DNA from 3 places in the Paenochrobactrum glaciei genome. Region 1 is predicted to be linked to each of the others. Evidence: riboswitches for the same ligand, from Rfam matches in the RefSeq annotation. Region 1 holds a riboswitch; each other region holds the start of a gene.
What was found. A riboswitch is a leader RNA that binds a small molecule or an ion and turns the genes downstream of it on or off. The one in region 1 is predicted to bind cobalamin.

Region 1 (9,800 bases):
CCAACCGCTTGGAAAGGCCAACCGTCCAAACCGGAGAAACAAGGAAGGAGGCCGGAACATCTTCAAACAGTTTTTCCTGCGCCAGACGTGCAATGTCTACACGTTTTGCCATATCGGTTTCACTGGCAAAACCATCAATGATCGTGTCAAACGCGCTACTTGCATAACGACTGAAATTAAGCGATGCACCAGTGCGCAACATCGAATTGAGGAAGAAAGCCGGATCACCTGTTGGTGCGGTATGCTGTGCCCATAAGAAGACATCAAAATCGCCTTCAGCACCATATTCATTACCATTTTCAACGATTTTTGTTTCTACCTGCGCACCCATCGCCATCAGCGCTGATTTCATCACCGGAATCATGGTCACAAAATCGGCACGCTGCGAGTAGGTAGCAACCAGCAAGGACAATGGCTTGCCGTCTTTTTCACGAATACCAGACGCGTTCTTCACCCAACCGGCATTATCGAGAATTTTCTCAGCCTCGGCTAAGTCTGTGACACGCGGCTCTTTCATCGCAAACGGGAAATAAGCGGCATAAGCGCCAGTGGCAATATTGCCGGCATTGATCGACTGAATAAGTTGTGTGCGGTCAAGTGCCAGATCAATGGCGCGGCGCACCTGCACATCTTGCAGGGCAGGGCGGCTTGTATTGAGGAAAGCAAAATACTGATAGCCGACATCAAAAGATTTTAACACCAGATCAGAATTGTTTTTCAAACGCGGCAGAGTTTCGGATGGCAGGCCAAAGGCCAGATCCAGCTCGCCGGATTCAAACGCCAATGCCAGACTTTGACTGTCGCCGAATTTTTGCAAATGAACAGGTGAGCGTTTTTCTGCACCTTCAAAATGCGGATTGGCAATCAGTTCAAGCGATGTATCAGCCTTAAAAGCGCTGATCGCATATGGACCTGTATAGACCGCCTCGCCCTTGTCGTTAAGCTTATAAACAATGAGCGGCCATTCGGCAAAAAGCGCCTGAATGAGTGCCACCGGTTTTTCGGTGTTGACCATCAGTGTCAAATCATCCGGCGTTTCAAACTTAATCAGACCACCGGTTGCGTGCGCCGCTTTATTGAGTGCAAATGTATTATCAAAACCGGAAGCAATCGCTTTCGCCGTCACGGGCGTACCATCTGAAAATGAGCGATCTTTTTTGAGCGTGATTTTCCAGTTAAGATCATCAATGCGCTCGGCCGTCTGCGCCAGTTCCGGCACCAGTTCACCAGCCTGATTAACCGTGTACAGATTTTCACCAACACCATGACTTGCCAGCGCCCAGCCGTTAGAGCCTTTCGCCGGATCAAGTCCATTGGTCATAAAGCTTTGCCCGATGCGCAAAATTTCAGCGCTGTGCGCAATTGAGGCAACACCCACCAATCCCGATACAACAATGAGGGAAGCCAGCCATTTCTTTAAAATTGGACGCATGATAATCTCCGTTGAGGATGCGACATAAGACACTTAGAAATTTTAAACTTTGCGCAAGCGCTGCTTTTTACCGCTAGCGCTATAGGCATAATCTTCCACCGGCTGACCACCCAGCAGATGCTCAGTGATGATGCGATCAATCGCTTTTTCAGTGACACCGCCATACCAAGTCCCATCAGGAAAAACCTGCACGACCGGCGCCAGATTGCACGGGCCCAGACAGCTGGTTTGCGCACTCATCATACCGTCTCCGACGATGCGTAATTTTTGCCGCTCCTGCTCATTGCGCAAGTGGCACCAAATCGCATCAGCCCCTGCCGCCTGACAGGCACGACCTTCACACACCAACATGCGATATTTTTGCGCCGGTATCAGCGAACCTTCATTAAACGGTTTTTCCAGCGGGGGGAGGGGAATGGATTGTACTGTCTGCTGCAACAGGTTTTTGAGAAGCTCCGCCCAATGCGGGCTTTTATCAAGCGTCGCGCCCAGCTTAATTTCCGGCCATGATTTGTCACTTTCCTGCTGCCAGCGGCGCAGCGCTTTAGTGATCCATAGCTGAAAGCTCGGCTCCATCGGCAAGACAAGCGGCAGCACCAAAATCTGATCAAATGACTGCTCTGTAAGTTCCAGCAAAGCCTGTTTGAAAGACGGGCGCCCTTGCTCACTAAAGGCATAGATAATGTGAGCCTGCGGATATTGCACGGCTGCAAGCTCGGCAAGCTTTTGCATATCCTGATGAGGCGCTGCGGCAAAGGCAGATTTAGCAAGCAAGATCACAGCCTCTCGTGTGGCTGCTGCCACAGGCACTTGATCTTCTAAAGCTCCAAACTGATCCATATTGACCTCCACCTCAAATCCAAATGAGGCGGAAAGAAAATGCGCATATGGTTTAATAACACCCATTGGCGCATTCTTGCGGCACACCCCGACCACAGAATTCATCGCGTCAGGGCAGGTCTCCTGGCTCACGGGTCAGTGCTTTCAAGCCGCCTTCCCGACAGTTTCCTGTCAGTGACATATTAGCTTTCAGCTCGCCGTTCACAGTTGCGGGTCAGCTCCGGTCTTGCACCGGATTCCCTCTTAAGCTTCCGGCGTCAACCGGAAGACCATGACGGTGCAAAACTATAGTGAGGCGTTGATAAGTCAAGCGGGATTGAGGCACTTTCCAAACTGTTCCCAACAGGGAACTATCAAGCACTGAGATACGAATTGAAGCGTCAATTTTAAAAGTTCCCAGCTGGGAACTCGTGTAAAAATGGGCATTTGCACTTAACTACAGAATCGGACATATTGAAGCTACGCTAAATTGTCGTATTTCGGAAAGTTTGCGTATTTTGAAGGTCGTTAACTGCTTGTTAACCATATGTGGTCTAGAGCAATATACGGTTTAAGGAGAAATCGGTTGTCTCGTCATTTAAGCAGTTTGCATTTTATGAACACCTTTTCGAGCAAGCTCGACAAGGCGCTGAATAATTTATCCCTTGCACAATATCCGCCGGATGCTTTCCGCACCATGCGCAAATTCACCTCCACTGAGGTCGCAGGCTTATTGGGCGTGACCGAAGCTTACATTCGTCAGGTCTCGTTAAAAGGGCAGGGGCCTGAACCGGAAACACTGGCCAATGGTCGCCGTCTTTATACACTGGAACAAGTGTTGGAGCTGCGGATGTATCTGGCCGAAAACGGCCGCAAAAAATGGATTAATCCGCGCCGCGTTGAAGGCGAGGAATGCCAGATCATTGCCGTCACCAACTTTAAGGGCGGCTCGTCCAAAACATCCACCACCATTCATTTAGGTCATTGGTTGGCTTTGCGCGGCTATCGTGTGCTGGCCGTTGATATGGATCCGCAGGCATCTTTAACCTCGCTGCATGGTGCTTTGCCTGATTTTGATTATCGCGACGGGGATACGCTCTATTCCTCCATCCGCTTTGATGATCCGATCCCAACACAGCAGATTGTACGCAAAACCCATATTGCCGGTTTTGATGTTATCTGTGCCGGTTTGGAACTGACCGAGTTTGAAACCTCCGTAGCGCTTGAAATGCGTAAAAGCGGTGGCACCGGTTTCTTGCTGCGTGTTTCGCAAGCGCTTGAACAAGTGGCCGATGATTATGATGTTATCCTGCTGGACTGTGCGCCATCACTCAACTTCCTCACGCTTTCATCGCTGACGGCTGCAACCGGCGTTCTCATTCCGGTGCCGGCGCAAATGCTGGATGTGGATTCCACCGCCAAGTTTTTGGAGCTTGCTGCATCTTACATGCAAATCCTTGATGAAGCCGGGGCAGGGGCACAATGGGACTTTGCTAAATTCCTGATTACCAAATTTGAAGCCAATGATCATCCGCAAGCCAATATGCAGGCTTTGATGCGTCAGGTCTTTGGTGAAGATTTGCTGCTTAATGCCGTTTCCAAATCAACTGCTGTTTCTGATGCTCTTACTTGGAAGCAAAGCCTTTATGAAGTGCAGCGCGCGCGTTTCTCTGCACCTAAAACCTATGACCGCGCAATTGAATCCATCAATGCTGCAAATGCAGAAATTGAAAACCTCATTGTAACTGCATGGGGACGTGAATTATGAGCCGTAAAGATTCAAGAGGCATGTTTGCTGCCGTTCTCGGCAAATTGGATGAAGAAGCGACAACCGAACAAGCAACCGCGCGTTCGGCTTCGCCACATCTGATGAAAGTCGCTGCCGGTGTACGCCATATGCAAGAACGCAGCGAGCTGGCCGAACGTTTATTGAAAAACGCCGATCAGATTGTCGAGCTGGAGCCGGAACTTATTCTGCCCTCCACAATTGATGATCGCTTTGACAGCGCTTATGATGATGCCGCCATTGCTGAAATTGTTGCCTCCATTGAAGAGCGCGGCCAGATCGTTCCGGGTCTTGTGCGTCCGCTTGAAAATGAACCAGGCAAATTTCAGATCGTTTATGGCCGTAGACGTTTGGCAGCCGCCAAACAATTGGGCATCAAATTTAAAACTGCCATTCGCAGTTTAAGCGATGAAGAAGCGGTAATCTTTCAGGGTGAGGAAAACACCGCCCGTGAAGATCTCTCCTTCATTGAAAAATGTCTGTTTGCTGTGGCGCAGGAAGAGGCCGGTTTCAAGCGTGAAACCATTTGTGCTTCCCTTTCTACCGGCAAGTCACATATTTCCGAAATGATCCGCATTGGGCAATCCCTGCCAAAGTCAGTTCTTTATGCGATTGGCAAAGCGCCCGGCATTGGTCGCGGTCGTTGGGAAGAATTTGCCAAATTATGGCAACAAAATACACCAGATCACGCCATCGAAACCCTGCTTTCGCATACTGATTTTAAAGCATTAAGCTCTGATGAGCGCTTTCTCAAAATCCTGAGCAAGCTAACCTCTCGTCAAAAAGCACAGGCTCAGCCTACACAAAAGCCGAAAAACTTATCCAACAGCACCCAATGGAATGCTATAGATAGGGCAGTGAATGTGTCGGTGAAGAGGAGCCAGAAGAAAACGACATTATCGATTGAAGCTGCTGACAGTACAAAATTCGCTGATTTTATTACCAATCAGCTGGATGAGTTATACGCAGCCTTCAAGAGACAATAGGGCGGTGAAAATCGTCCGATGATAAAAATTTAACCAGGAGCGCAACCGCAAAAGAAAAAGGCCACCAAAACGTTTCCGTCATGGAAGCCCTTCTCAAACCTTAAGCACGTTTAGAATCGCATTTCCATGAATCCCTGTCAAGCCTTTGGAACGTCTTTTGGGCGAACAAATTTCTTTTGCCTGAATTTAGAGGGTGAAGAACCATGGATGTGCAGTTTGCAACGACCCCTTTCGGGGGGCGAACGATATCGCTTGACCTTTTGTCAGCGCAACATCTTGCCCGTAAATCCGATATAAAAGATAAAAAAGCTGATAAATGGCAGCTTTATAAAGCCCTTTGTGAAGGTCGTTCGCACTTCAATGTCAGCGATCGTTCCTTAGCTGTGCTCAGCGCTCTCTTGTCTTTTTATCCTGAAACAGTGCTGAATGAAGAAAGCGGTCTTGTTGTCTTTCCTTCCAACAAGCAATTGTCACTACGTGCCCATGGCATGCCTGACACAACCTTGCGTCGTCATTTAGCCGCGCTGATTAGTGCCGGTCTTATCATTCGTCGTGATAGCCCCAACGGCAAGCGCTATGCCCATAAAGACAAACAGGGTGCTGTACAGGAAGCCTTTGGCTTTTCGCTCGCTCCGCTGCTCGTGCGTTATGATGAAATTATTCAGGCAGCAGACCAAGTTGCGCAAGCTAATCTCAAACTAAAACGCACCAGAGAACGCATTACCCTTCAGCGTCGTGACATTGCTAAACTTATCGATGTGGCTCTCACTGAGCAAATGTCAGGTGATTGGACTGTGCTTTATGCAGGTTTTAGAGCCATTGTTGATGCTCTGCCGCGCCGTGCCACACTCAATCAGCTTGAAACCATTTTAGCTGCACTCAATGCTTTACGTACGGAAGTTGATAAAACACTGAAATTAAATGAAAATACCAAGAAAATGAGCGGCAATGACTGCCAAAATGAGCGGCAGCATAATGAATCTAATACTAATTATTTATTTGAATCTGAACCAGCTTTAGAAAAGATTGAAACAGATTTTTCGGCCAATGTTGAAGTTCAAACAAAACATCCGTCTCTCACGCTCAGTCTTGTTTTAAAAGCCTGTCCCGAAATTACAGATTATGCAATCAACGGAATTGAAAACTGGCGCGATCTGATAATCACGACAGCACAATTGCGTCGCTATCTTGATATTTCCACCTCAGCCTATCAGGATGCGCTTGATCAGCTGGGACAAGAAAATACAGCGATTGCAATTGCTTGTATTTTACAACGTTCCAACCATATCCAGTCAGCTGGCGGCTATTTGCGAACGCTTACAAATAAAGCACGGGCAGGGGAGTTGTCTATTCCGGCAATGGTTATGGCCAGCCTTAAAACAATCAATAAGTATAAATTATAGATCATATTTCGTATGATAATTTTTATGATTAATACTATATCTGTAACAGAGGTGCTTTAGTGTAAGTCTCATTGCAAAATTTAGACAGTATTGAAACGCTGCATTGTAAATAAGAATGAACATTGATGCGTTCTTGACTTATATGAAATGCTATCAAGCTGCTGACGAAAATTGAGAACAAATTAATGCTCACAAGGGACAACCTCTGCGGCTCAAGATGCGCATGAAACAATTATAACAACACGTTGCGCTACTTCATGCTTGCTGTGCAGTCCATCTTTAAAACTTAATGCTATTATCATTTAACGAATTAAATTGACTAATGTAAACGCTTACATTAAATATGTAATCGCTTACATGGGGAATCATAATGATTGCAATAAACGTTTATAATCCGGCGAAGCCTTCAGAAGTTGTCTGGACAGGAAATGAAACTGGGATAGAAACCATTCCAACAATGCTCAGTAAAGCAAAAGCTGCACAAAAAAGCTTTGCGCATCTTTCTGGGCGTCAACGGTATACAATCATTAGTAATTTTCTTGATGCTTTAGAAAAACGCAGCAGCGATATCGCGGAAAGAATGATTTTAGAACAGGGTAAACTTGCAGGGGAGGCTGCAGGTGAAGTTGCCAAGTCGTTGACAGAAGCGCGCTGGATGCTCGGCCGTTGCCTTGAGCAGGTGGGTGAAGTGATGGCATCAATGCGCCCCGATGTTAAGGCGATGAAACTCCGGCGCCCGCGTGGAGTTATTCTAGCAATTACCCCGTGGAATTTTCCAATTTTAACGCCACTACGCAAAGTTATTCCAGCTTTAGTTTTCGGTAATGCTATCGTCTTAAAGCCATCAAGTGATGCTCCGGGGGCCGCCACTATTCTTTATGACGTGGCTTGCGAAACATTACCAGCTCATCTTGTCACAATACTTTATGGTGGCAGCAAAGTGGCTAATGCCGCAATTTTATCAGAAGATATTGCGGCAGTGACTTTTACTGGCTCGACTGATGTAGGTAAGCTAGTGATGGCCAGTGCAGCTCAGGGTTTGAAAGAAGTTTCCTTAGAACTCGGTGGAAAAAACGCTGTTATTGTGCACGATCCGGAAAATCTTGATGCTGCATTAGAGCATATCGTGCGATCGGCATTTGCCAATGCAGGACAGCGCTGTACTGCGGTTAGTCGTGTTCTGGCGCATGAAAAAATACGTCATGACGTTATTGAGGGACTGAAGCGCAGAATTGCGACATTGCGACCAGGTGCTGGTCATGATGCACGCTCAACCTTGGCTCCCTTATCAACCAAAGGGCAATTCGAAAAAGTCGCCTCAGTCGTTTCAGATCTCCAGCCAGCTCAAGCTTCTATTTTGATCGGTGGCAAGCCTGCTAAAAATGACAATGGCGGCTATTTTTTCGAACCGACATTGGTGGAAGTTCATGAAAAAGATTGTTTCCTGAATACGGAAGAGGTTTTTGGTCCTTTGTTGGGTCTTGAGTTTTACCAAGATGTGCAGGAGGCAATCGAGCGTGTGAATGATACGCCTTACGGCCTTTCTGCATCCGTTTTTGCATCATCTTTAAGTGTTGTACGTGCGTTTGAAGAAGGTATCGAAACAGGAATGCTGCACATAAACCATGGTACTTTTCCGGATGAAAATATGCCGTTTGGTGGTTGGAAAGCCTCTGGTATCGGTGCAGCAAGTGTGGGGGCAGAAGCTGCACAATTTTTCACGCGTGTGCAGGCTGTTTATGAAGGATTATAAGGTCTAAAAATAATTTTAGTGGGAGGAATGAATGAAAATTTTACGGACAATGGCAGCAGCTTCTTTGCTGACTGCTTTGATGGCTGGGACGGCTGTTAATGCTGCTGAGAACCCGATCGATTGGCGCAGTGTACAACATGCTAAAGTAGACAAGCAACAAGTCATGCGCATCGGTCATTCGGTAAATATGGAATGGTCATCACATACGGCCGTTTTAAAGCGTTTTGCTGAGCTGGTTGCTGTCTATTCAGGTAATGAAATTCGTGCAGAACTCTATCCCGGTTCACAGCTTGGTGGTGAAGTGGAGATGTTACAGCAAGCGCGTCAGGGTGCTTTGCAAGTGTCTTTACCGGCGATCAATAATTTGGCAACTTTAGCGCCGATCACCAATATATTTGTGCTGCCATATATTGCGACCAGCACTGCTGAAGTGAATAAGCTTCAAGACGAGCTGACACCACTGATTAATGATACGGTTGTTAAGCAAGCAGGAATTCGCATTGTCGGCTGGGAAAACAGTGGATGGCGTGTATTTTTCTATAAAGGCAAAAAAGCTTTCGAAAAGCCTGAAGATCTCGCTGCATTGAAATTGCGTGTACCGCCTAATGCGATCATGAATGCGACATATAAAGCGTGGGGTGGTAATGCAACACCACTGGCATGGAACGAACTCTATAGCGCTTTGGAACAAGGTGTCGTTGATGGTGGTGACAGCCCAATTACTGATGTGATTGGTATGAATTTCCATGAAGTCATTAATAAAGTAACACCACTTCATTACACGATCTTGAGTCACCCGATTGTGGTGAGTGAACGTTGGTTTCAGGGCTTGAGTGAAAAACAGCAAAAGGCTGTTCTACGTGCTGGACAAGAGGCAACAGACTATATTCGTTGGTGGCAGCCTATGGACGAACAAGGCTGGTGGGATCGGGCGCAAAAAGCTGGCGTTGAAGTATTGCCTTTAGCTGACGAAACACTCTGGATGGAAACTGCCCGTCAGGTCTGGCCGCAGTTTTATGACGCCATTGCACCGAATGGTGAAGGTGAAGCGCTCGTTAATAAAACGCAGCAAATTCTCGAGGATTTCCGTAAGTCTCAATGACAATTCGGAGCGGATTGGATTTTAAAATCCATCCGCTCCGGATCAAGGGTTCTTACTTAACAAGAAATTCCAGTGATTGTGCAGTATTTTTCAGGGTCATGTTTGTGCGTGGCCTTGAGATTTCCGGCTGCAGCTATCTTGAAAGAAACGATCATGACACATGCCTCTTCGGTGCGGCGGGTTGTGCTGCTTAGCCTTTCCCGTGTGCAGGTGTTGATATGCCATGCGCTATTAACATTGATGATTTTGGCAATTACTGCGCAAATTGTTGGTCGCAGTATTGGATTTAGTATTGATGTAACCGAAGAGGTTGCGCGGTTTAGTTTTATTGCCGTGGTTTTTGTGGCCGCTGGATATACGTCAATGCACGGGGATCATCTGGCGATCACTTTTGCACTTGATAAAGCTGGTGAAGGCACGTTTCTGCGCAAACTATTAAATACACTAATCTTTGTATTCACAGTCGGCTTTGATGCAGTGTTTTTATACCTTTGCATTTATGGTCTGCTGGATGGTTTT
Region 2 (9,800 bases), on a different contig from region 1:
CTGGCTGATCCTTGGCCAGTCGCCAAGTCTGGGCTTTGCACTGGTGAATGCCATTGCCGTGCTGATTATTGCCTGCCCATGTGCGATGGGGCTTGCCACGCCAACATCAATTATGGTCGGCACTGGACGTGCAGCGGAAATGGGTGTGCTGTTCCGTCGGGGTGATGCGTTGCAACGTTTGCGCGAAGCATCCGTGATTGCCTTTGATAAAACCGGAACACTGACCTTGGGCAAACCTGTTTTGGCTCATTTTGAAACAGTTGCCGGACAGGATGAGGCAAAAATCCTGACCCTTGCAGCGAGTGTCGAGGCACGTTCGGAGCATCCGATTGCCGCAGCTGTTGTGCAAGCGGCAGAAGATAAAGGTCTTGTCTTAAAGGATGTGCAGAATTTTAACGCCATCGCCGGTATGGGACTGGTTGCAGATGTCGATGGTCAGCAGGTGGCCGTTGGTGCCGGTCGCCATATGGCTGCGCTTAATATTGACATCACACCTTTGGAAAAAGTAGCCGATCAGCTGGCTTCTCAGGGGCGCTCGTCGATTTATGTAGCGGTTGATGGCCAATTGGCTGCAATTCTGTCGATTGCCGATCCGCTCAAGCCATCAACGAAGCAAGCGATTGATGCGCTGCATCAGATGGGCTTGAAGGTGGCGATGATCACCGGTGACAGCCGCCACACAGCAGAAGCGATTGCGCGTTCCTTGTCGATTGATCATGTGGAGGCTGAAGTGCTGCCGGGTGGCAAAGTGGATGCTTTAAAGCGTCTGTCGTCTAAGGGTGAAGTGCTGGTCTTTGTCGGTGATGGCATCAATGATGCACCGGCATTGGCGGCTGCTGATGTGGGGATTGCTTTGGGCACCGGCACGGATGTGGCGATGGAAAGCGCTGATATTGTGTTGATGTCGGGTGATTTGCGCGGCGTTATCAATGCGCTGGCCGTATCACGCGCCACCATTCGCAATATTCGCGAAAACCTGTTCTGGGCATTTGCCTATAATATCGCGCTTATTCCGGTTGCTGCCGGTGTGCTTTATCCGCTGTGGGGCACATTATTATCGCCAATGCTGGCGGCTGGTGCGATGGCACTTTCCAGCATCTTCGTGCTTTCCAATGCGCTGCGTCTGCGCAAGGTTAAACCTGCATTGCAGGTTTAACCGACACAATTATGTTTTGGCTACGTTGCTGGCCAAATCATGCAAAATCGGACAGTCAGGGCGGTTATTGCCCTGACAGTTCTGCGCCAGATGGCGCAATGTATCCGCCATTTCGCGCAACTGTTCCATCTTCGCTTCCAGCTCCGCCACATGGGTGAGGGCTATTTGCTTCACATCGGATGAAGCGCGGCTGTGGTCTTGCCAAAGCGTCAGCAAATCTTTGATCTGATCAAGCGAGAAGCCCAAATCGCGACCGCGCCGGATGAAGCGCAATGTTTCCACATCCCGTTTAGAGTAAACGCGGTAGCCAGCCTCGGTGCGGCCAGCCTTTTCAATCAGCCCGACCGTCTCATAATGACGGATCATTTTGGCACTTATGCCCGACGCAGTTGCTGCTTGGCCAATATTCATCATGTTAAAGCTCCGTGGTTGTGCTATATATAGGGCATCTCCTTATCCCTTTCAAAAAATAATAATTGTGCATCATGCAACTACATGTTGACGTTCGTGCGCATTGGCTGTCTATATCTAGTGGTCAAGGTCTCTCGAATCGCAAGATAGAGAGATAATAGGGAATCCGGAAGAGATGGTGCTAACCGCCGCTTAAACCGGAGCTGCCCCCGCAACTGTAAAGCGGCGAGTTTTTGTTCTTACAGCATCGACCCGAAACCGGAATCGGTTTTCGAAAGGGTACGATGCGTAAATTTTAGATTAGAGCGTCCTTTATACGTCCTGTCGGACGCATGGCGCTCTAAGAAGTCACTGAGGATTATCCTTGGGAAGACGGACAAAAGCACCGACCCGCCAGCCAGGAGACCTGCCCTGACACGAAATGTTCTCCCTGGGCGGGGTGTCCCGGTGGTGTGCTGGCAACAGAGCAGGCATTAGCCTTGCGCTCTCTTTCATGCATGCATCCGTTTGACCTTGCCCCCAACAAAAATTGGGGTAAGCCAATGTCGACTTCTATCTCACGTGAGCCTGCTGACGGCGACGCTTTTTCTGTCGTAAACGCAGCTAATGATTCCGAACCGGGCTATCAGGTTATCCGTCGCAACGGATCAGTGACACCTTTTGCAGGTGATAAAATTGCTGTTGCGCTGCAAAAAGCTTTTCTTGCGGTCGAAGGCACCAGTGCTGCTTCATCGCGCCGTGTTCATGATGTGGTTGCCGAGCTTTCTGAAGCTATTGTTGCTGGTCTTACTCGCCATGCAACGGCAGGCCGTACTTTCCATATTGAAGATATTCAGGATCAGGTTGAGCTGGCATTGATGCGCGGTGGCCATCATAAAGTGGCGCGCGCTTATGTGCTCTATCGTGAAGAACGTGCGCGCGAACGTGCCGAACAAGTGGCACAAAATCCGCAGGCAATACCGCAATTGCAGATGAAGAGCGCCAGCGGTCAACTGGTGCCGCTTGATGAAGCTCGCCTCAAACATGTTGTAGAAGAGGCATGTGCAGGTCTGTCTTCAGTTTCATCGGAAGCCATTCTTACCGAAACAAAACGCAATCTTTATAGCGGCATCACACAGGATGAGCTGGCGCTTGCACCTATTTTGGCTGCGCGTACTCTGATTGAAACCGAGCCTGACTATTCCAAGGTCAGTGCCCGCCTTTTGCTGGATAAGCTGCGCCGTGAAGTGCTGACCTTTGTTGAAGGCTCCCCGCGCGAAGCAACCCACAAGCAGATGTGCGAGCTTTACCCGAACTATCTGAAATCCTACATCCGTGTGGGTATTGATGCCGATCAGCTTGATCCGGAATTGGCGCTGTTTGATCTTGATCGCATGGCCGCAGCCATTCAGCCGGATCGTGATCTGCAATTTGATTATTTAGGTCTGCAAACCCTTTATGACCGCTACTTCCTGCATGTTCAAAACAAGCGTTTTGAGCTGCCGCAAGCTTTCTTTATGCGTGTTGCCATGGGGCTTTCCTTACGTGAAGAAGAACGCGAAGCGAAGGCGATCGAGTTCTATAATCTGCTTTCAAGCTTTGATTTCATGGCTTCAACGCCAACATTGTTTAATGCCGGCACACGTCGTCCGCAGCTCTCTTCCTGCTTCCTGACCACTGTTCCGGATGATCTCGACGGTATTTTCAAAAGCGTTAAAGACAATGCGCTTCTGGCTAAATATTCCGGCGGACTGGGCAATGACTGGAGCCGTGTGCGCGGCCTTGGTGCACGCATCAAAGGCACCAATGGCGAAAGTCAGGGTGTTGTTCCATTCCTGAAAGTTGCCAATGATACGGCCATTGCGGTTAATCAGGGTGGCAAGCGCAAGGGTGCTGTCTGCGCATATTTGGAAACATGGCATATCGACATCGAAGAGTTTTTGGATCTTCGTAAAAACACCGGTGATGACCGTCGTCGTACCCATGATATGAACACGGCCAACTGGGTGCCTGATCTGTTTATGGAACGCGTGGAAAAAGACGGTGACTGGACATTGTTCTCGCCGGATGAAACCCCTGATCTGCATGATCTTTATGGTCCGGCCTTCAAATATGCTTATGAAGCCTATGAGCAGAAAGCGGCTAAAGGCGGCATTAAAGTTTACCGCACATTGAAGGCCAAAGACCTGTGGCGTCGTATGCTGACGATGCTGTTTGAAACCGGCCATCCTTGGATCACCTTCAAAGACCCGTGCAATATCCGTTCGCCGCAGCAGCATGCTGGCGTGGTGCATTCATCCAATCTCTGCACCGAAATTACGCTCAACACATCGAATGATGAAGTTGCGGTTTGTAATCTGGGTTCTGTCAATCTGGCAGCGCACACAACACCGGAAGGCATTGATCAGGCACGTCTGGAGCGCACTGTAGCAACCGCTATGCGTATGCTCGACAATGTGGTGGACATCAATTTCTATACCATTCCGGAAGCACGCCGCTCAAACCTGCGTCACCGTCCGGTTGGTCTGGGACTGATGGGCTTCCAGGATGCATTGCAGATTTTGCGTCTGCCTTATGCGTCGGATGAAGCGATCAAATTTGCCGATCAGAGCATGGAAGCCATTTCCTATCATGCGATTTCTGCATCCGTTAATCTGGCAGCAGAACGTGGCAGCTATCAGAGCTATGAAGGTTCGCTTTGGTCAAAAGGCATTTTGCCAATCGACTCTCTGCGTATGCTGTCTGATGCACGTGCTCATAATAATTTAGAGAGCATGAAGCTCAATTATGACGAAACACTGGATTGGAATGCTCTGCGCGAACGCGTCAAAACCATTGGTATGCGCAACTCCAACTGTATGGCAATTGCTCCGACTGCAACCATTTCCAATATTTGCGGCGTGTCGCAGTCCATCGAGCCTGCTTATCAGAATCTGTTTGTTAAATCGAACATGTCGGGTGACTTCACAGTGGTGAATGCCGGTCTTATCCGTGATCTGAAAGCCCGCGGTCTGTGGGACGAAGTAATGATCTCTGATCTGAAATATTTCGATGGCAGCATCGGTCAGATCGATCGTATTCCGGATGATCTGAAAGCACTTTATGCAACGGCTTTTGAAATCGACACAGCGTGGCTGATCGAAGCTGCAAGCCGTCGTCAGAAGTGGATTGATCAGGGGCAGTCGCTCAATCTTTATATCGCTAATCCAAGCGGTAAGAAGCTCGACGAATTGTATCGCCTTGCATGGTATCGCGGCCTGAAAACCACTTATTACCTGCGATCCCGCTCTGCAACACATGTGGAAAAATCCACATTGAAGGGTACGGATGGCAAGCTGAATGCGGTGTCTGCCGCACCGATGCAGAGCATTCCGGCATCCGATGTGCGCGCTTGTTCTATTGATGATCCAACTTGTGAAGCTTGTCAGTAATAGAAGTCGTTACCGGCCAGCACTTGGCCGGTAACGGGCTGATACTGATCACTTTTCTTTGTTTCATCCCTATTTGAAAGGGTTTTATAATGTCTAATCTCGATTGGTCAGAGACCGAAAAGAACAGCACATCTGTCGCCTCAGAGGCAGATTTGTCTGCCGATGCAACGGGTCTGGGCTCGATTGAGCGTAACGCGGCACGTGTAACGGTTGATGAAAAGCGCATGATTAATGCACGCGCTGACGTTAACCAGCTGCTGCCGCTGAAATATAAATGGGCATGGGAAAAATATCTGGCCGGTTGTAACAATCACTGGATGCCGACCGAAGTTTCCATGCAGGCAGATATTGCATTGTGGAAATCTAAAGACGGCCTGACCGACGATGAACGCCTGATGCTCAAGCGTAACTTAGGTTTCTTCGCAGCATCCGAAAGTCTGGTTGCAAACAATATCGTGCTGGCGATTTACCGTCACCTGACCAACCCTGAATGCCGCCAATATTTGCTGCGTCAGGCGTTTGAAGAAGCCGTTCATACCCATACTTTCCAGTATATCGTGGAAAGTCTGGGGCTTGATGAAGGTGAATTGTTCAACATGTACCGTGAGGTACCATCGATCACCGATAAGGCTGCATGGGCGCTTAATTACACCCGCAATCTGGACAATGCCGAATTTAAAACCGGTACACCGGAAGCTGACCGTGACTTCCTGCGCGATCTGATTGCGTTCTATGTCGTGTTTGAAGGCATGTGGTTCTATACCGGTTTTGCGCAGCTTCTGTCTCTTGGCCGCCGCAACAAGATGGTCGGTATTGCCGAGCAATATCAGTACATTCTGCGTGATGAATCGATCCATATGAATTTTGGTATCGACGTTATCAACCAGATCAAGCATGAGAACCCGCATCTCTGGACAAAAGAGTTCCAGGAAGAAGTGCGCGACATGTTGCGTGATGCGGCAGAACTGGAAGCAGCCTATGGCCGCGACACCATGCCGAACGGTTTGCTGGGGCTGAATGCTGCGCTTTGTGAGCAGTATATGCACTTCATCGCCAACCGTCGTTGTGCACAGCTGGGCTTGGAAGCCGTGTTCCCTGAAGCGGATAATCCGTTTCCTTGGATGTCGGAAACAATGGATCTGAAGAAGGAGAAAAACTTCTTTGAGACCCGTGTGATCGAATATCAAAACGGCGGCGCTTTGAACTGGGATTGATATTTATCGATCTGATTTGAATAAAGAAAAGCCCCGCCGGTCAGTTGATCGGCGGGGCTTTTTTTGGTCAGACTTGTTCGTCTGTGGGAGGAATTTTAAGCAATAAAGTCGCTCTGGGTGCCGTGCGCTTCAATGGCCTGTGCCAAACGCAACAATGCGTGGACATAAGCACCGGTGCGCAGTGAGAATTTTTTCTCTTTTGACAGTTCCCAGATTGCACGGCCTTCGCGTTCCATGATGCTCTGGAGGCGCTGATGGATTTCTTCCAAAGTCCAGTAATAGCCCTGCTTGTTTTGTACCCATTCAAAGTAAGAAACGGTTACACCACCGGCATTGGCCAGAATGTCAGGCAGAACAATCACGCCTTTTTTCGCCAGAATTTCATCAGCTTCAGCGGTGAGCGGGCCATTGGCCAGCTCGACAATCAGCTTGGCTTTGATGGTTGCTGCATTGCCTTCATGCACCATGTTTTCCATGGCGGACGGCACCAGAACATCACAATCAGCAGCCACCAGTTCAGCCGGTGTCATGGCCTTGTGACCATGCTGGCCAACGGTGGAAACAACTGACTTGCCTTCCGCTTTGGCAGCAAAGAGGCTTTTCAGGTTCAAACCTTCGGCGCACTGAACTGCACCTTCCGAGTCGGAAACAGCGGTGATCTTGTGGCCATCGGCGCTGAAAAGACGTGCCATATGCTGGCCGGCATTACCAAAGCCCTGAATGGCCACACGCAAATTGCTGGCAAGACCTAAATCACCAGCCAGATGACGCACGAGATAGTAGCCACCGCGTGCCGTTGCATCATCACGACCAAGCGAACCGCCCAGTGCCAATGGCTTGCCGGTGATCACTGCCGGTGAGTGCTGGTCGACGATTTGTGAATATTCGTCAGCCATCCAACCCATGATCATTGAGTTGGTATAGACATCCGGTGCCGGAATATCACGGTCTGGGCCCAGAATTCCGGCAAAGGCCTGAATATAAGCGCGGGAGAGACGTTCCAACTCAGCTTTGGACAATTTACGCGGATCAACCTGAATAGCACCCTTACCACCGCCATAAGGCAGGTTCATCACGGCGCATTTGAAGGTCATCCAGAAAGCAAGCGTCTCAACTTCTTCAGCTGTTGCATCCGGATGGTAACGGATGCCGCCTTTGGTTGGGCCGCGGGTATCATCATAACGGCAGCGCCATGCAAGGAATGATTTGCGTGATCCGTCATCCATACGGATCATCAAACGTACTTTCATGGTCTCGCGCGCGAATTTCAATTTTTCGATCACATCCGCGTCGATATTAATATGGCTTGCAGCCTCATCCAGCCGCACTAATGCATTTTCAAGAAGATTGTCCTGTGACACGAAATCACCTTTCTTGCGTATGGCGTTATGAAAATATATTTTTGGAACCCCTATATGCACTTTTACGCAACAAAAGGAAAGAAAAAAGGACAGCACTGTTGTCCTATTTTTTATTGTCAGTACTCATTTTTTAAATTTTTCTGAAATATTGTGTGATTTTCGCATCAGTCGAAATCATGACTTGTCCAAGCCAGATTTAATCAATCTGTCATGATTTATACAAAGCACTGTCATAATGGCTGGCTAACAATCCCCCCGTACTCATTGTCCTCTCAAGGTCTTTACGACGATTACAATTGGGGCTTTTCCGGCATGCAAAGGGGTGGAACCAAAGATGGTTCCGATCTGTGGCCGGGAAAACATCCGCTAAAGGGGTTTGATAAAACCATGCGTCAACTTGTTAAATTACTCTCTGCCACGACAGTTCTGTCGGCTACACTTATTGCAACTGCATCGCAGGCAGCAACGGTGTATCCGCTTGACCGTGCAACGATTCTTGCCGGTTCGCCTTTTGATTTCAAAGTGGAATTCGACAATGTCGTCAAAGCGGATGACGTGAAAATCACGGTCAACGGCGAAGATTACAAAGCTGTTTTCGGCAAAGATGTTGAATTTATTGCTGCAGAAAAAGACGCATCAGATAAAGATCTGGGCTCGGCTGTTATTCTGCGCTCTTTGGCTTTGCCGAAAGCCGGTGCTTACACCATCGAAGTGCAGGCCGGAAATGACAAGAAAAGCGTTACTTGGGATGTTTACGGCACTTCGGATGCACCTAAAGCCAAAAACGTGATCTTCCTTGTCGCTGATGGTTTGTCCGTTGCCCACCGCACCGGTGCCCGCATCATGTCTAAGGGCATGAGCGAAGGTAAGGCCAATGGTCGTCTCAATATGGATGATCTGCAATATATGGCTTTCATCGGTACATCAGCCACCAATTCGATTGCCACCGACAGCGCCAACACCATGTCAGCCTATATGACGGGTCATAAAACTGCGATCAATGCGCTTGGTGTTTATGCTGACCGTACACCGGACAGCCTTGATGATCCGCGCGTTGAAAATATTAGTGAAGCACTGCGCCGTCAAACCGGCAAATCCATCGGTATTGTCACCACGTCAGAATTGCAGGATGCAACACCGGCAGCTGTGGCTTCGCACACCCGCCGTCGCGCTGATAAAGCCGAAATCACCGGCATGTTGTTTGATGTGAAGCCTGATGTATTGTTGGGCGGTGGTTCTGCCTACTTCCTCAATAAGGAAGTGCCGGGTTCCAAGCGCAAAGACGATAAAGACTATATCAAAGAGTTCAAAGATGCAGGTTATGCCTTGGCAACCAGCAAGGAAGAGCTTGAAAAGGCCGCATCTGCTGAAGGCGACAAGCTGCTCGGCCTGTTCCATACCGGCAATATGGACACTGCGATGGATCGCAATATGCTGAAAAAGGGAACGATGGATAAATTCCCTGATCAGCCGGGTCTAGTTGAAATGGCCGACATTGCCTTGAAAAAGCTCTCCCAGAATAAGGAAGGTTTCTTCCTGATGGTTGAAGCGGCAAATGTCGACAAGATGTCCCATCCGCTTGACTGGGAACGCGCAGTTTACGACACAATCGAGTTTGACAAGGTTGTTGGTCTGGCACAGGAATTTGCCAAGAACAATCCGGACACAATGGTTGTTGTAACCGGTGACCATACCCATGGCGTGTCCATCATCGGTACGATCGATGATAATAAGCCGGGCACCGAAATGCGTGAAAAAGTCGGTACTTATGAAAAAGCTGGCTTTACCAATTACGTTGACAGCAATGGTGACGGCTATCCGGACAACGTGGATGTGAACCCGCGTCTGGCGATCTTCTCCAACAACTTCCCTGACTATTACGAAACCTTCCGTCCGAAGCTGGATAATCCTTTTGTTCCGGCGATCAAAAACGAGAAGAACGAATATGTCGCCAACGAAGCCTATAAGGACATTCCGGGCGCTGTCTTCCGTGAAGGCAATATCCCGCGCTCCGATGATACAGGTGTTCACTCGGTCGATGACGTTGTGTTGCAGGCAAGTGGTGCCGGTGCCGATCTTTTCCGTGGCTATATGGAACAGAGCGACGTTTACAAAATTCTGGCCGAAGTCTTCGCTCTTGGCGCGGATAAGAAATAAGCCTGAGTTTGGATGAAAAAAATGCCGGAAAGCAATTTCCGGCATTTGACTTTTAAGGGGTGAGCCATGTCATTTTTACCAACACTGCCAT
Region 3 (9,800 bases), on a different contig from region 1:
CTGCTCCCTATGTTGCATTGACTACAATGACCCACTGGCAGCTTACTTTTGATATGTATGCGTTTTTGGCAGATATTACCGCTACAACCGATATTAAAAACGAATTGCGCTTTGCTGCAATTGAGCGCTTGCATCAGCTTAATAAAGAAATTGAAATGGAAAAGGCCGCCGCTGCTGCTGAAGCCGAAGCTCAGGCAAAAGTCGAGACAGAGGCGGAAGATGAAGCTGTCGTTCAGAAAGATGCGGACGCTTGATCAAGAGATTAAGAGTATAAAACTTTGTTCAGCTAACATTCAGCTTGAGTGTTCTATAGATTTAGCATTACTAGAGTAGACAGGGTGCAGCAAAGGCGGCATCCGATCCAAAAAGGGGCGATGGCAACATCGAGGCAATATGATCAAATTCGGTAAAGTCATTGTGATGACAGTTGCGCTTTCAGGAGCAGGTATTGCTCTGGCCGCGGCTGCAACTGTGACCAACGGTGACGGATCAGCCCAGACCATTGTTGTGACCGAAGGCGCATCCAAGCAAGAGCTGGTGATTGCTCCGGGCGAAACTGTCAGCTTCTGCCCGTCGGGTTGCTTTGTGACAATGCCAAACGGCGACCGTGAAGCGCTGAATGGTGGCGAAGCAGTAACGATCAGTGGTGGTCAGGCAAAGATTAAATAATTTTATAAAACCTGCTTGTTTTGACAGGCACGCATGAATGAAAGCCCGTAAGCTAAAATGCTTGCGGGTTTTTTTGCTTATATTTTGTAAAATCTTTTCAAGCAGAGGCAACCAATGCGGCGTTTTCACGTTGATCCAAGTGTTTAACTTTAAAATGCTACAATGGAGACGTAAACGAATGAAAATCTCACGCTTTGCCCCAATAGCTATTGTTCTCTTTGCATTTACACTCGTTGCATGTGCCAACACGGTTCGTGGTGTGGGGCGTGATGTGAAAGGGACAGCACAAGCGGTAGAGGATACCGTTAAAAATTAATGCTAAAATTTATACTTAACAAACATTTGAAAATGGCAAAAACCGCGCTATCCGAAGATGCACGGCCTTGCCAACAAACGCTTTGGCTCTCACCAAACAATACACCGGTGAGAAATACTATAAGCTCCGGTACGCAATACCTTATCCGGAGCATCGAGGCGGTTTGTTGCCGTCTCGATGATCTTTTTAACAGGACATTCTTACCGGATGGTTATCAGAAGCTTAAGTAAGTCTAAAGATTGCACTTTTTTGACTGTAAAATTGGCTGAAAAAAGCCAGTTTGTTAAAGAGTGGTAAATATCACGCGTCACTTTCGTGAAGATTTGTTCAGTGTGATTCTGCAATGCGCTTAACTGTAGTTTTGCGGCATTCAATAATTCTTTGCGCGGACATTTGTTTGGCCTCTATGCAGAACGTGCCGATTGCGATAGGTCACAATCATGACATGCGCGATAATGTTTCAAGGTACTGGCTCTGATGTTGGCAAAACGGTTCTTGTGGCCGGTCTTTGTCGTGTGATGCGCAATCGCGGGCTTAAAGTGCGCCCGTTCAAGCCGCAAAATATGTCCAATAATGCAGCCGTTACCGATGATGGCGGCGAAATAGGCCGCGGACAATGGTTGCAGGCATTAGCCTGTGGTGTGCCGACCAGCGTTCACATGAACCCTGTATTATTAAAGCCGCAATCTGAAACCGGCAGCCAGATCATTGTGCAGGGTAAAGTGCGCGGGCAAGCCAAGGGGCGCGACTATCAGCGTTTGAAGCCGCAATTTATGAATGCCGTGATGGAGTCATGGCAGCATATTTGTGATGGCGCTGATATAGTGCTGGTGGAAGGTGCGGGCTCTCCGGCTGAGATTAATTTACGCAAAAACGATATTGCCAATATGGGCTTTGCCACCAAGGCGGGGGTGCCGGTTGTGCTGGTGGGGGATATTGACCGCGGCGGTGTGATTGCTTCGCTGGTGGGCACGCATACGATTTTGCCCGAGCAAGACCGCGCGATGATTGTTGGTTTTCTGATCAATAAGTTTCGTGGTGACGTGACGCTTTTTGATAATGGCTTGCGCTCCATCACCGAATTTACCGGCTGGCCGTCTTTTGGTGTGGTGCCATGGTTGAAAGCAGTGGCGCGTTTGCCTGCCGAAGACTCAGTCGTGTTGGAACGTATGGTAGGCGTTCAAACGAAAGCGTTGAAAGTTGCTGTGCCGATGCTGGATCGAATCGCCAATTTTGATGATCTTGATCCTTTAAAAGCCGAGCCGGATGTTGAAGTGGTGATGGTGCGGGCAGGTGAGGCAATACCTGCTGATGCAGGGCTGATTATTTTGCCCGGCACTAAATCGACTATTGGTGATTTAAAACGTTTGCGTGAAAATGGCTGGGACACTCAAATTCATGCTCATGTAAAGCGTGGCGGCCATGTCATTGGCATTTGCGGCGGCTATCAAATGCTGGGGCAAAAAATCAGTGATCCGAAGCATATTGATGGCGATACGGCTGACGCTGACGGTTTAGGCCTTTTGCAGATGGAAACTGTCATGAAGGCCGAAAAAACACTTGGTCAGGTGCAGGGCACAGCTGTGGCCTATGATGTGCCGGTTGATGGTTATGAAATTCACTGCGGTGTGAGCCACGGGCCGGATTGTGCGCGTCCTTTCGCATTGATTGACGGGCGGTCGGATGGCGCGGTTTCTACTGATGGTCGCATTTTTGGCACTTATTTACACGGGCTTTTTGCGTCCGATAGTTTCAGGGCAAAATTACTGGCAGAGCTTGGCGTGCATGGTGCTGGTTTTAATTATCGGGCCAGCGTTGACGATGCACTGAACGAGCTTGCTGATAATCTTGAGCAATATCTCGATGTGGATGCCTTGTTGCAGTTAAGTTTGCCGGTCAAAATTTAAACCTTCATCCACAATCAGCGAAGCCTCAAGTCGATTGACGATCACAATCGCACAGCATAATGTCAGGCCATTGCATCAGGTTTTCATCATGTTGGATTGATGGACGAAGAGGGAATGCGTGAAATGCTTGTAATAAGCATTTTGATAGCAGCCGACCCCGCGACTGTAGAGCGGTGAGGGATGTTGCCAAGCTGGTTTTTTAATGAAACCAGCAGCCACTGGGAAACCGGGAAGGCGGCTTCATCTTCACGACCCGCGAGCCAGGAGACCTGCCTGTTTGCAAAGGGCATATTGCCTGCACCTAAGGGGAGGTTTTCCCTGCTGCCTGCACGGAGGTTGTCATGGCTGCACACACAAATAATAGCGCATCGGATGTGCTTTCCACACCGCTTGCTGCCCGTTTGGGTACGGCACTTGTTGCGTTAATGCTTGGCGTTTTTTTGATCTATGGTGTTGGTTTGGCGCATTCAGACATGCTGCATGATTCTGCACATGATATGCGCCATTCTTATGGGTTCCCTTGTCACTAAGTTACCGCTCGGAATTTTGAGGGGTTCATTCATTTTGGATGATGAAGTGATGCTCACGCATGCGTGAGTTTATTTCTCTATGGGGGAATTATGTATATTCGTTATTTATTGGCGGTTTTAGCAGCTGGTCTGATTGCAGGGCTGCTGATGACGCCTGCTATGTATATCAAGACAGTGCCACTGATTTTGCAGGCCGAAATCTATGAAGACGCCTCCGGTGGTCATGATCATGGCGAGACATCAGAAGCGGCAGCACCACATAGCCATGGTGATGCTGCTGAGGATGAAGAAGAAGGCGCTGAACTGCCTTTCGGACGCCTTGGCAATACAATTTTGGCCAATTTAGTTGCTTGTGGCGGCTTTGCGCTGGCCTTGGGCGGCACGGCTTTATTGTTGGGACGTCGCGTGACCAAGCAAAACGGCATTTATTGGGGACTTGCCGGTTTCTTTGCGGTGTCATTTCTGCCGTCTCTCGGGCTTTCACCGGAATTGCCAGCCATGCCGGCAGCCGATCTGGCAGAGCGTCAGCTTTGGTGGGTTGTGACTGTTATTTTATCGGCAATTGGTATTTATCTTCTCGTGTTGCGCGCTGAAATCTGGGCGAAGATTTTAGGTCTTGTCGCCATTGTTGCACCGCATCTTTATGGTGCGCCACATCCGGAAGATATTTCTTCACCGATCCCGTCGCTGCTTGCGTCGCAATATGCAGTGGCAACCACAGCCACGAATTTGTTTATGTGGGTGGTGATTGGTTTGACGCTTGGCTGGCTGGTGCAAACCTACGCATCCGCAGAAATCGAGGCTTGATAAGCATGCCGTCGGGAAAAATTACGCTTGTTCTCGGCGGCGCTCGCTCGGGAAAATCAAAATACGCTGAAAACTGTGCGGAAAGCTCTGGCCTGGAGCTATTTTATATCGCTACAGGGCGTGCTTATGATGATGAAATGCGCTCGCGTATCAGTATTCATCAAGACAGACGTGGCCTGAACTGGACAACGGTTGAAGAACCGCTTGATCTGGCGGGATCATTGTTGAAAACGGCTGCGCAAAATCGTTTCGTGCTGGTTGATTGTTTAACGCTCTGGGTCACCAATCTGATGATGGCAGAGCGCGACATTGACGCTGAAACGACGCGGCTTTTAGAGGTTTTTCCCAAACTGTCCGGTGAGATATTTTTTGTCTCTAATGAAGTGGGATTGGGCATTGTGCCTGACAACCGGATGGCACGGGAATTTAGAGATTATGCGGGTTTTTTACATCAGCGCGTGGCTGAAAAAGCTCAGGAAGTTTACTTTATGGCGGCAGGATTGTCGTTGAAAATGAAGGGATAGAATATGCAGGGTCAAAAGATTCCGGCCACCGTGATTACCGGCTTTTTAGGATCGGGTAAAACCACCATGATCCGTAATTTGCTTGAAAATGCGAATGGCAAGCGCATTGCCTTGATCATCAATGAATTTGGCGATCTGGGCGTTGACGGTGGCATCTTAAAAGGTTGCGGCATTGAAAATTGTGAAGAAGATGATGTTATTGAGCTGAACAATGGTTGCATTTGCTGCACCGTTGCTGATGATTTTATCCCGACCATGACCAAGCTTTTGGAACGCGCTGATCGTCCTGATCATATTGTGATCGAAACTTCCGGTCTGGCACTGCCGCAGCCGCTTGTTGCTGCATTCAACTGGCCGGAAATTAAAACGCAAGTGACCGTTGATGGCGTGGTGACCGTGATTGACGCGGCAGCTGTTGCCGAAGGCCGCTTTGCGGATGATCATGATAAAATTGATGCGCAGCGTCAGGCCGATGAATCGCTTGACCATGAAAGCCCGCTGGAAGAACTCTTTGAAGACCAGATCCATGCCGCTGATCTGATCGTGCTCAATAAAGCCGATCTGCTTGATGAGGCAGCGCTTGAAACTGTGCGCAAAGATGTTTCGGAACGCTCATCCCGCCAGACTAATATGGTGCCAGCAAGTTTTGGTAAAATTGGTGCGGACATTCTGCTTGGTCTGGGTGTCGGTTCGGAAGATGACATTGCCAACCGCAAGTCACATCATGAAATGCACCACGAAAGCGGTGACGATCACACCCATAGTCATGACGAGTTTGAAAGCTTTGTGGTGGAAGCCGGTGATGTAAACGACCCAAAAGCATTTGCAGAAAACCTGAAGAAAATCATTGGCGAACATGACATTTTACGTTTGAAAGGTTTTGCCAATGTGCCGGGCAAGCCGATGCGTCTGGTTGTGCAGGCCGTCGGTTCGCGTATCGAGCATTATTTTGATCGTCCATGGGCAGACGGTGAAGCCCGCTCTACCAAGCTGGTGGTAATCGGCGTGCATGATATTGATGAAGCAGCGATTGCTAAATCCGTTCAGGAAGCAGCGTAATCCATGCATCTCCTGCTTGCCCAGAAAGGGACGATTGCCGACGGCAGCGAAGCCATCGATTTAGGTCAAAGCCCTGCCGATATTTTGTTTCTTTCTGCGGCTGATACAGAGCTCGCAAGTCTGGCCTCGGCGCATCGCTCAATCAGTGATGCGCCGACACTCCGGCTTGTGAATATGATGTCGCTGTCACATCCAATGTCGGTAGACACTTATGTGGAACGCACAGCGCGTTTTGCAAAGCTGATCGTCGTGCGGGTGATTGGTGGTGAAAGCTACTGGCCATATGGCTTGGAAGCGCTGCATGCCTGCGCGGTCAATCACGGCATTATGCTGGCGGTTTTGCCCGGTGATGATAAGCCTGATGCAAGCCTGAAACGCTATTCAACGGTTAACCCGCATGATCTGGATACGCTGTGGCATTATCTGATTGAAGGTGGCGCCCAAAATGCACGTGGCTTTCTGGAATGTTGTACATCATTAATTGATGGTCGTGAACGGCCGGTGGAAGCCGCACCTTTATTAAAAGCCGGTCTTTGGTGGCCGGAAGATGGCATTGCCACAGTTGCAGAATTGCGCGAGCTAAGAGCCAATAAAAACGCGCCGGTGGTGGCGATTTGTTTTTATAGGGCACTTGTTCAAAGCGGCCAGACCAAGCCGATTGAAGCGCTGATTGAGGCGCTAAAGGCGCGTGGGCTGAACGTCTTGCCTGTCTATATCAGCAGCTTGAAAGATGCGGTTTCGGTGGCCGTTCTGGAGCGAATTTTTGATGAAGACAATCCGTCACTTGTTTTAAACGCTACTGGTTTTGCGGTTTCTGTTCCCGGCTCAGAACGCCAGCCGACAGTGCTGGAAAAAAATGGCGCGATGGTGCTGCAAGTGATCTTGTCCGGTTCCAGTTTAGAAATGTGGGAAGGTTCGCCGCAGGGGCTTTCCTCGCGTGATCTTGCAATGAATGTTGCGCTGCCGGAAGTGGACGGGCGCGTATTGACCCGCGCCGTTTCATTTAAGTCAGCCAAAAATTATGATGCGGTGGTGCAAGCTAATATTGTCACCCATGAGCCGGTACAAGACCGTGTGGATTTTGTAGCGGATTTAGCCAAAGCATGGGTGCGCTTGAAAGAAAAGCAAGCGTCTGAACGGCGCGTTGCATTAATCCTTGCTAATTATCCAAACAGGGACGGGCGGCTTGGCAATGGTGTCGGGCTTGATACACCTGCGGGTACGGTGGAAGTCTTACGCGCCATGCAGGCGCAAAATTATCCGGTGGCTGATTTGCCGGTCGATGGCGACCAGTTGATCGGTGATTTGATGGCTGGCCCCACCAATGCAGCACTTGACGGACGTGTGGTACGCAACACGCTTTCTTTGAATCAATACAATGCCTTCTTTGCTAAACTTCCCAATCAGATTCAGGCAGAGGTGCTTGCTCGCTGGGGTGAGCCGCAAGCGGATCCGTTTTTTATGAACGAGCCTCAAAGCTTTGCTTTATCGCTGATGCAATATGGCGAAACGCTGGTGGGGATACAGCCTGCACGCGGCTATAATATCGACCCGAAAGAAAGCTATCACTCGCCGGATTTAGTGCCGCCGCATGGCTATCTGGCGTTCTATGCTTATCTGCGTGACGTGGCCAAAGTGGATGCGATTGCCCATATGGGCAAGCATGGCAATATGGAATGGTTGCCCGGTAAAGCATTGGCTTTATCGGAAAACTGTTATCCGGAAGCTGTCTTTGGCGCGACCCCGCATCTCTATCCTTTTATCGTCAATGATCCGGGCGAAGGCACACAAGCCAAAAGACGCAGCAGTGCCGTTATCATCGACCATCTGACGCCGCCTTTAACACGCGCTGAAAGCTATGGCCCGTTAAAAGATCTGGAAGCTTTGGTGGATGAATATTATGAGGCATCGGGACTTGATCCGCGCCGCCTCATTCGCCTCAAAGGCCAGATTTTGGATTTGGTGCGCGATATTGGTCTTGATCAGGATGCCGGTATTCACGCCCATGATGATGAAGATCTGGCACTGCAAAAGCTTGATGCTTATTTGTGCGATCTCAAAGAAATGCAAATTCGTGACGGCTTGCATATTTTCGGCCTCGCACCGGAAGGGCGATTGCTGACCGATCTGTTAGTGGCGCTTGCCCGTGTGCCGCGCGGCATTGCCGTGTCGCTTGGTGGTGCTATTGGTGATCAAAGTTTGCAGCGGGCAATTGCCAAAGATGCGCAATTGCTTGAGGGGTTTGATCCGCTGGATTGCGCAATGGCTGAGCCGTGGACGGGCGAAAAGCCTGCGCTTTTGCAGGCGATCAGCAATGATCTCTGGCGCAATAATGGTGATACGGTTGAACGTATTGAGCTGTTTGCTGCGCAACTTGTGAGCGGCGAAGCTGACTGCCCAGTTGACTGGTCGGAAACGCAAGCGGTTCTGAGCGTGATTAATGATCATTTGCGCCAGCGTGTAGAAGCCTGCGGACAAGCCGAAATGAGCGGCTTTATGGCAGCGCTTGACGGACGCTTTGTTAATCCGGGGCCGTCAGGCGCGCCAACGCGCGGTCGCCCAGATGTGCTGCCAACAGGGCGCAACTTCTTTTCCGTGGATAGCCGTGCCGTGCCCACACCAGCCGCATGGGAGTTGGGAAGGAAATCGGCTGAACTCTTAATTACTCGCTACACGCAGGATAATGGCGATTGGCCGCGTTCTTTCGGGCTGACCGCATGGGGCACATCCAATATGCGCACCGGCGGTGATGATATTGCGCAAGCCTTGGCTTTGATCGGCGTGAAGCCAGTTTGGGACATGGCCTCCCGCCGCGTCACCGGTTATGAAATTATCCCGATGGCAAAGCTTGGGCGTCCGCGTGTCGATGTGACATTGCGTATTTCCGGTTTCTTCCGCGATGCTTTTCCTGAGCAGATTGCACTTTTTGACAAAGCAATCCGTGCGGTCGGCAAGTTGGATGAAAGCGAAGGCGATAATCCCGTTGCCGCGCGTATGCGTGAAGAAGCCAATGCTTTGATGGCAAAAGGCGAGAGCGAGCAAGAGGCGTTCAAAAAAGCCGGATATCGTATTTTTGGCTCGAAACCGGGGGCCTATGGTGCGGGCTTACAAGCCCTGATGGACGAAAACGGCTGGGAAGCGCGTGGCGATCTGGCTGAGGCCTGGCTTGTCTGGGGCGGCTATGCTTATGGTGCGGGTGAAGAAGGCGATGCGCAGCGCGGCCTTTTAGAAACGCGCCTCAAAGCAATTGATGCGGTTGTGCAAAATCAGGACAATCGTGAGCATGACCTGCTTGATTCTGATGATTATTATCAGTTTGAAGGCGGTATGGCTGCGACAGTCGAGCATTTGTCCGGCAAGGCTCCTGATGTCTATCATAATGACCATTCCCGCCCTGAGCGTCCGGTCATCCGCACTTTGCAGGAAGAGCTTTCGCGGGTTGTGCGTGGTCGTGCGGTTAATCCGAAATGGATCGCTGGTGTGATGCGTCACGGCTATAAAGGTGCGGTCGAAATTGCAGCAACGGTTGATTATTTATTCGCTTTTGCTGCCACAACAGGAGCTGTCTCAAACCATCATTTTGAGGCAGTCTATCAAGCCTATATGGTTGATCCGAAAGTGCGTGATTTTATTGCGGATAAGAATCCGGCAGCATTACGGGAAATTGCGCAGAAACTAGAAGAGGCCATTAAACGACAGTTCTGGACACCGCGTTCGAATTCAGCGCGGTTTGAACTGGAAATGATGGCTCAGAATTTGATTCCGGAAGGCGAGGCAAATGACTGAAAAGACTGATAAAACAATCGGGATGAGTGAAGAAGAGCTGAACGCGCGTCACGCCGAAAAGATGAAAAAAATCAAAGCGGCACGCGATAAAATGCAAGCCACCAAAACCGATGAAAAAGGTTTGGTGATTGTCAATACCGGTAAAGGTAAAGGCAAATCCACCGCTGGTTTCGGTATGGTTTTCCGCGCCCTTGGCCACGGC

Region 2: another riboswitch for cobalamin. It lies ahead of ABDZ76_RS03875 (ribonucleoside-diphosphate reductase subunit alpha); the one in region 1 lies ahead of ABDZ76_RS14955 ((2Fe-2S) ferredoxin domain-containing protein).
Region 3: another riboswitch for cobalamin. It lies ahead of ABDZ76_RS07940 (CbtB domain-containing protein); the one in region 1 lies ahead of ABDZ76_RS14955 ((2Fe-2S) ferredoxin domain-containing protein).

Annotation. Positions count from the first base shown of each region.
Region 1 is NZ_BAAADE010000009.1:12,525-22,324, reverse strand. It holds gene ABDZ76_RS14960 (ABC transporter substrate-binding protein) at 1-1,432, opposite strand, end outside; gene ABDZ76_RS14955 ((2Fe-2S) ferredoxin domain-containing protein) at 1,475-2,272, opposite strand; cobalamin riboswitch at 2,369-2,561, opposite strand; gene repA (plasmid partitioning protein RepA) at 2,838-4,019, shown strand; gene repB (plasmid partitioning protein RepB) at 4,016-5,023, shown strand; gene repC (plasmid replication protein RepC) at 5,227-6,426, shown strand; gene ABDZ76_RS14935 (aldehyde dehydrogenase family protein) at 6,797-8,179, shown strand; gene ABDZ76_RS14930 (TRAP transporter substrate-binding protein) at 8,211-9,281, shown strand; gene ABDZ76_RS14925 (TRAP transporter small permease) at 9,354-9,800, shown strand, end outside.
Region 2 is NZ_BAAADE010000001.1:804,861-814,660, reverse strand. It holds gene ABDZ76_RS03885 (heavy metal translocating P-type ATPase) at 1-1,156, shown strand, start outside; gene cueR (Cu(I)-responsive transcriptional regulator) at 1,166-1,567, opposite strand; cobalamin riboswitch at 1,678-1,995, shown strand; gene ABDZ76_RS03875 (ribonucleoside-diphosphate reductase subunit alpha) at 2,110-4,977, shown strand; gene ABDZ76_RS03870 (ribonucleotide-diphosphate reductase subunit beta) at 5,067-6,191, shown strand; gene ABDZ76_RS03865 (Glu/Leu/Phe/Val family dehydrogenase) at 6,287-7,552, opposite strand; gene ABDZ76_RS03860 (alkaline phosphatase) at 7,940-9,709, shown strand.
Region 3 is NZ_BAAADE010000002.1:336,368-346,167, forward strand. It holds partial or broken gene ABDZ76_RS07920 (mechanosensitive ion channel domain-containing protein) at 1-254, shown strand, start outside; gene ABDZ76_RS07925 (hypothetical protein) at 394-669, shown strand; gene ABDZ76_RS07930 (hypothetical protein) at 707-985, shown strand; gene ABDZ76_RS07935 (cobyric acid synthase) at 1,426-2,892, shown strand; cobalamin riboswitch at 2,953-3,184, shown strand; gene ABDZ76_RS07940 (CbtB domain-containing protein) at 3,234-3,422, shown strand; gene ABDZ76_RS07945 (CbtA family protein) at 3,513-4,229, shown strand; gene cobU (bifunctional adenosylcobinamide kinase/adenosylcobinamide-phosphate guanylyltransferase) at 4,235-4,753, shown strand; gene cobW (cobalamin biosynthesis protein CobW) at 4,757-5,812, shown strand; gene cobN (cobaltochelatase subunit CobN) at 5,816-9,598, shown strand; gene cobO (cob(I)yrinic acid a,c-diamide adenosyltransferase) at 9,591-9,800, shown strand, end outside.